3 regions of the Thioalkalivibrio sp. AKL12 genome follow, and region 3 is predicted to be linked to each of the others. Evidence: predicted binding sites of a transcription regulator. Region 3 holds the regulator's gene; each other region holds the start of a gene.

Region 1 (2,270 bases), on a different contig from region 3:
TCCATTCCCATCAGGCGATTGCCCCGGTGCCGGTTGCGCTGGTGCTCGATTCCGGCGTGTAGGAGCATATCTCCCGGCAGGGCGAAATCGGCGGCGATGCGCGCGCCGGTAGTCACGCGATCGGGGTAGCTGACCATTGGCATGTTCGGCGGCTCGCGCAAGCTATAGTTGTCCATCACATGGTCGATCTCGTTGTAGAACACCCGGGCCTCGACCTGATCCAACCACGGCGTGATGCGCTCGCGCGTCAGCGCTAGGCTGTAGCCGGTTCGCTCGAACTGCGTGCCGTCCATGCCGCGGTCGTCGTAGGCCGCCTCAGCATCCGAGCGGTCGAGGGTGAGTTCCACCAGGGTGTCGGCATCCGGCCGCCAGCCGAGGATCCCGGTGCCGCTCCAGCGCGAGTACTGCGAGTGCACCGTGTTGCCGTCGCCGTCCTTGTAATCGGCCTGATCGGACAGGGTGCCGATGCCGCGGATGTAGCCCTGCTCGCTGCCAGTGGCAACATCGGTGATCAGGTCGAAACGGTCGAAGCGCCCGACGGTGATCCCGGCAAAACCGGTCACACCGCCGTCGGCATCGAACACCGGGGCATCCCGCTCGAAACGCACCGTGCCGGCGGGATTGGCGCCATACCGCACGGTCTGGGGACCCTTGCGCACCTCAATGCGGTCGAAGGCCTGCGGATATGCGTAGGCGGTGGGCGGATCCATGCGTCCGCCGCAGCCGCCAAGGATTAGGTCATCGTCCAGCAGGATGGCCAGCCGCGAGCCACCCAGACCGCGCAACTCCGGATCGCCGCTGGTGCCACCCTTGCGGCTGACCGCGAAACCGGGGATGGACGCTAGGTACGAACCTCCATCGTGTGCCGGCAACGGCAGGCGTGGCTGGCGTGGGTCGGTGGTGACCACGCCGGGCCCTTCCATTGCCGGTGCGGTGATCACCACCGGCGGCAAAAGGACGGCCGCTGGTTCGGACGTCCCATCGGCCAACGACGCACTGGGCCACATGGGTACACTGGCACCCAGTACCATAGCCAGTGCGCGGCGCAGCGTTACATTCAGCATTACTACCTCTCCCTTGTCGTGATATCGAAGGCATCAGAGCAAGGGCCAGGCCAAACCGGTCAAGCGGCGGGCCATCGAATGCAGCGCTATGAATTGGCATGATTTTTTGGCAGATGGGTAACCGCAGGGGCTATAAACGGGTTCACCCGCATGTGGCATTTGCCACAGGGCACGGGTGATATCGCACATGCGCCAGCGATCTGGTTTGTCAGTACTCGCGGGGTTAGGCAGGCTATATTGAAGGCAATCCACAGGAACTGCCGGCCACGGCGGCTGGCTGAATAGGTACGGACGGTGGGGATAGAAACCAGATCCGATCAGACGGGTGCTGAAATCATCGGCAATTCCCCGGAACTGCAGGCCGTGCTGCGCCAGGTCAGCATGGTGGCGGCCACCGATGCCACCGTGTTGGTGCTCGGCGAAAGTGGTACCGGCAAGGAGCGACTGGCGCGGCGCATTCATGCGCAGAGCCGACGCCCGGACGGGCCGCTGGTAACGTTGAACTGTGCGGCCCTGCCCGCAGAACTGGTCGAATCGGAGCTGTTCGGCCACCGGCGCGGGGCCTTTACCGGTGCCAACTCCCACCAGACCGGGCTGGTCCAGCAAGCGGCTGGGGGCACGTTATTCCTCGACGAGATCGCCGAGCTGCCGGCTGGGGCGCAGGCCAAGCTGCTGCGGTTCCTAGAGGCCGGGGAATGCCAACCCCTGGGCGCGGGGACGACCGAACACGTGGACGTGCGCGTGATCGCCGCCACCCATCAGGACCTGCATGCGTGGGTCGGTGCCGGACAGTTTCGCGCTGATCTCTATTACCGCCTGCAGGTGGTGCCACTGGAGATGCCGCCGCTGCGCCTGCGCCAGGGCGATATCCCGCTGCTCACCGAGCACTTTCGCAACACGCTGGCCGCCCACCATGGACTGACGCCGCCGACCTTTGCGCCAGCGCTGCGCAGGTGGCTGGCCCAGTGGCCATGGCCGGGCAATGTCCGCGAGCTGAAGAACCTAGTGGAGCGCTGCGTGATCTTCATGCCGGGCCAGCAGGTGGCGCCGGGCGACATCCCGGACCACTGGATGCAGCTACCCCCGGGTCAGGCGGGCGGGCCGTGGATTATCCCTCCGGACGGCCTGAGTCTGGAACGGGTGGAGATGGAACTGATCCGCCAGGCACTGGAACAGACTCGCGGCAATCGCTCGCGCGCCGCGCGC
Region 2 (2,270 bases), on a different contig from region 3:
AGGGCGGGCACAAAAAAGGGCTCCACGGAGGGAGCCCTTAACTCGTTGGCCCCCAGGGGGGGGAGGGCCGCCAAGGTTGTCGTTTTGTTATCGGTCAGGCTGCCTGGCGGGAGGCGTTGGCGGAGCGGCGGCGGATGCCACCGACCCCGATGAAGCCCGCCAGGATCAGCAGGGACAGCCCCATCAGCGCCAGGGTACCCGGTTCCGGCACTGCGAAGCGCAGGCTGCCATCGTGGGTGGACTGGGTTTCGCTGAACAGGGTCTGACCTTCCTGGGTGTCGCCGTACACGTTGTTGGCATCGTCACCGAAGAAGGTCTCCGGAGCCGGATCCTGGACGGTGCCGGCGCTGGCAGAGGCCGTGACCTGGAAGGTCGGGGCGCCGTCCTCGTCTTCGATCAGGTCCGCGAAGTCGATGCCGTCGCGGGTGAACCAGAAGCCCGGCAGTACGTCCACCACCTGGAACTCGAAGGTGAAGGTCCCTTCGATGAAGGCCCCGCCCTCGCTTTCGAACTCCAGGATGCTGTTCCCGGACTTCAGGGCGAGTTCCATCACCTGCTCGCCGGCGCTGTAGTGGGCCGCTGCCCCTTCATAGTCCTGGCCGAAACCGGGGGTCACATCGGACATGAACAGCTGGAAGTTGTCGGTACCCACCGAGGTGTAGTTGGCGTTGACCACGTAGTTGCCGCCGACGGTATCGGTGCCGGTGATTACGCCGCGGAGCTCATCCCAGAGGAGCCCCATGGAGTAGTCCTCGCCCAATCGGTCCCCGGTCCGAGGCGCAGCTCCGCCGAGCGAGGTCCGGTAGCCCGTGGCATCGCCGTACCCGCGGTCATAGAAGACATCGCCTACCTGTGCGGGGTTGTCCGGGTCCTGGACGTACTGGAAGGTCTGGGTGTTCAGGTCGAACTGGATCCGGCGGACGTTTTCGACCGAGCCGCTGTAGTTCGCGGTGGCGTCGAGATTCATGTCGAAGTCGATCGTCTCCGCTGTCGCGGTACTCGCACCTGCGGCGAAAATGCCGACGCAGAGCGAAGCAAGAAGTACTTTTTTCGCGTTCATGGGGTTCTCCTGATGCTTAATCAAAAGCGATTCAACCATCGCCGGGGTTTGGCCTGGTGGCCTTGTCTGTTGCTTTCGGTTGAATACAAAGCAGGTCGCGTGCCAGGTTTCGACCGCAATACCGACCCCCTTGTAACTATCGGATTTTGCGCAAATAAATAGACGTCCTGATGGGGCGGTTCGGAATCTTCGTTGCAGTCGGGCGGTTTCTCGAGCCGAACTGTAAAAGGGGTCGACGGCGGTCGGGGATGTTTGGGGCCTTGCGGACGGCGGGAATCGGAGATTCGGGAGGAGTTCTCGATAAAACAATGGCTTGAGTGGATTGTTTTGCTTGTAAAGCATCTCGACAGACCGGTCGAATACGTTGCCGTGGAGGCCAATGACGGTGGGCTGGTTTGCTTTGTGAAGGGGTGTGCACCGTGACGATCGCGACCGCGCAGCCAGTGTGGGCCACCGGGGATCAACGGTGGTTGGGGTCAGGCCGTGCGCGAGCGGGTTAGCCGATGCCCGGCGACCAGCAGGGCCGGGAGGACCAGCAGGTCGAACAGCAGCGCCGCGATCAGCCCGAAGGCCGTCAGCCAGCCAAAGGCGGCTGTGGGCTGGAAGTCGGACAGGGCCAGCAGCAGGAACTGACCCACCAGCACGATCGTGGTGGCGGTGATCGCGCGACCGCTGCGGCGGAAGCTCCGGGCGAGGGCCCAGGCGACCGGGCTGCCACGCCCGCGGCGCTGGCGATAGTTGTGCAGGATGTGGATGGTGTCGTCCACGGCGATCCCGATGGCGACACTGGCAATCATGGCCGTGGCCATGTCCAGCCAGATCCCCAGCAGGCCCATCAGGGCGAAGATCATCGCCACCGGTGCCAGGTTGGGGATCATGCTGAGGAGGGTCAGGGGGATCGAGCGCCACATCAGCAGCATCAGCAGCGTGATCATCGCGGCCACGGCATACAGGCTGTGGAGTTGTCCCTCGATCAGCAGGCGCTCCTGGTCCGCGAACAGTCGGGCCATGCCGGCCATGTCCCAATCGAGGTCGGCCGGCGGATTGGCGTCCAGATGGGCGCGCAGGTCGTCCATCAGCACGTTGATGGCGCGGGCCCCGTGGGCGTTCAGATTGAGCAGGATGCGGCTGCGTTCAAAGTCCCGGTCGACGGCATCGAACAGATCGCGGCCGTCGTAGATGAACAGGTACTGGGCGACCAGGTTGGGGT
Region 3 (2,270 bases):
CTTCGGCGCGGTGGTGGTCCTTGACCTTTTCCTTGTGCTTGATCAGTTGACGGTCGACTTTGTCGATCAGCGCGTCGATCGCGGCATACATGTCCTCGTGAGAGGCCTCGGCGTGGATGTGATTGCCGCTGACCTGGAGATTCGCTTCGGCCTGGTTGTGCTGATTCCGGGTCTTCTCGTGGGTCAGCACGACGTGGACGTCGATGACCTTGTCGAAGTGGCGCTCCAGCTTCGCGAATTTCTCGTTGACGTAGTCGCGCAGGGCGTCGGTGATGTCCACGTGGTGGCCGGTCAGGTTGATCTGCATGGTCAGGACTCCTTGGTTACTTGCTGCCGGTGGGCATCGAGGCCATCTGCCGGCGTTCGCTGGATGAAGGGATGTGCATCGCCTCGCGGTACTTGGCCACGGTGCGGCGCGCTACGTTGATGCCCCGGTCCGACAGGACCTGGGCGAGCCGGGCATCGCTGAGCGGCTTGTTCGGGGGTTCGTCGCCAATCAATTCGCGAATCATGGCACGGATGGCGGTGGCGGAACACTCGCCGCCATCGTTCGTGCCGACATGGCTGGAGAAGAAATACTTGAACTCGAAGACCCCGCGCGGGGTGTGCATGTATTTCTGCGTGGTAACCCGCGAGATGGTCGATTCGTGCATCTCCAGGGTCTCGGCAATGTCGCGCAGGATCAATGGCTGCATCGCGACGTCGCCATGCTCGAGAAAGCCCTGCTGGCGGTGGACGATCGCCTCGGCGACCCGCAGCAGGGTGTCGTTGCGGCTGTGCAGGCTCTTCAGGAACCAGCGTGCCTCCTGCAGCTGATCACGCATAAAGGCGCTGTCGCGGGCATCCGAGACCTGGCGCACCATGCCGGCGTAGAGGTCGTTGATGCGGATGCGCGGTGCGATCTCCGGGTTTAGATCCACGCGCCAGCCCTCGGTGGTGTGGCGCACGTAGACATCCGGGACTACGTATTCCGAGGTGGCGGAGCTGATCTGTGCGCCGGGCCGCGGGTTCAGGGTGCGGATCAGATCCAGTGCGCGGGCCAGTTCGTCCGGGTCGCGTACGCCGGACTGGCGCTGCAGGGCCTTGTAGTCGCGCTTGCCCAGGCTGTCCATGCCGTGTTCCAGGATCGCCCGTGCGGCCTCGCGGGCCGGGGCGTCCGGGGCCAGTTCGCGTAGCTGGATCTCCAGGCACTCCCGCAGGTTGCGCGCGCCGACCCCCAGCGGGTCGCACTGCTGAATCCAGTGGAGCACTGCCTCGACCTCGTCGACGCCGACGGATTCATCCTCGCCTCGGCTGATGGTCTCGGCCAGGGTGTCGAGGTCGCCCTCGAGATAGCCGTCGGGGCTGATGGCGTCGATCAGGGCCGCCCCGATGCGCTGGTCGCGCGGTGTCAGATGGCTCAGATGCAGCTGCCACAGCAGGTGATCCTGCAGGCCCTCACCGTCGTCGTCGCTGGTGTTTTCCAGCGGGTCGCGGTCATCCACGCCCTTGTTGGGCGTCGGGGCCGGCTCGTAGATGTCGTCCCAGCGGCTGTCGGTCGTCAGTTCCTCGGGGATCACGTCGTCGCTGGTAGTGGTGGCCTCCATGCGATCGCCTTCCACCAGCTCGCCGTCCTGGTTCAGGCGCTCGGTGTCGGCCTCGGCATCTTCGTCCTCGACCTGTTCGAGCATGGGGTTGCTCTCCAGCGCCTGCTGGATCTCCACCTGGAGCTCGAGCGTGGACAGCTGCAACAGGCGGATCGCCTGCTGCAGTTGCGGGGTCATGGTCAGCGTCTGACCCAGCTGCAGATTCAGGCCGGGTTTCAGCATCGGGTATGCGGGGCGAGGGTGGGCATTGATGGAATCTTAAAGCCTGCCTTGTGGTTTGTGCACCGACCGGGCCGCATATGGGGCGCTTTCACAGGCGGAAGTTCTCGCCGAGATAGACCCGGCGCACCTGGGGATCGGCCAGCAGCTCGTCCGGTGTACCGGCGGCGAGCAGGCGTCCCTCGCTCAGAATATAGGCCCTGTGGCAGATGCCGAGGGTCTCGCGCACGTTGTGATCGGAGATCAGTACGCCGATGCCGCGCTGGGCGAGATGCCGAATCACGTCCTGGATGTCGCCCACCGAGATCGGGTCCACCCCGGCGAAGGGCTCGTCCAGACAGATGAAGCGCGGATCCCCGGCGAGGGCGCGGGCGATCTCGGCCCGGCGCCGTTCCCCACCGGACAGCGCGATGCCCGGGCTGTGGCGCACGGTCTCGAGCTGGAACTCCTCGATCAGCGCATCGC

What was found. The regulator sigma-54, encoded in region 3, starts transcription at its own class of promoters, with help from an activator protein. The targets are predictions, from matches to a motif close to TGGCANGNTNCNTGCTT.
Region 1: a site for sigma-54 is predicted at 1,101-1,117, ahead of D579_RS0101645 (TonB-dependent copper receptor). Genes of this name have one in related genera too.
Region 2: a site for sigma-54 is predicted at 1,149-1,165, ahead of D579_RS0107230 (PEP-CTERM sorting domain-containing protein). Genes of this name have one in related genera too.

What each region holds. Positions count from the first base shown of each region.
Region 1 is NZ_KB898890.1:71,089-73,358, reverse strand. Features, by position in the region: gene D579_RS0101645 (TonB-dependent copper receptor) at 1-1,064, opposite strand, end outside; gene D579_RS0101640 (sigma-54-dependent Fis family transcriptional regulator) at 1,398-2,270, shown strand, end outside.
Region 2 is NZ_KB898895.1:121,420-123,689, reverse strand. Features, by position in the region: gene D579_RS0107230 (PEP-CTERM sorting domain-containing protein) at 95-1,060, opposite strand; gene D579_RS0107225 (RND family transporter) at 1,537-2,270, opposite strand, start outside.
Region 3 is NZ_KB898903.1:32,588-34,857, forward strand. Features, by position in the region: gene hpf (ribosome hibernation-promoting factor, HPF/YfiA family) at 1-307, opposite strand, end outside; gene D579_RS0111840 (RNA polymerase factor sigma-54) at 324-1,808, opposite strand; gene lptB (LPS export ABC transporter ATP-binding protein) at 1,897-2,270, opposite strand, start outside.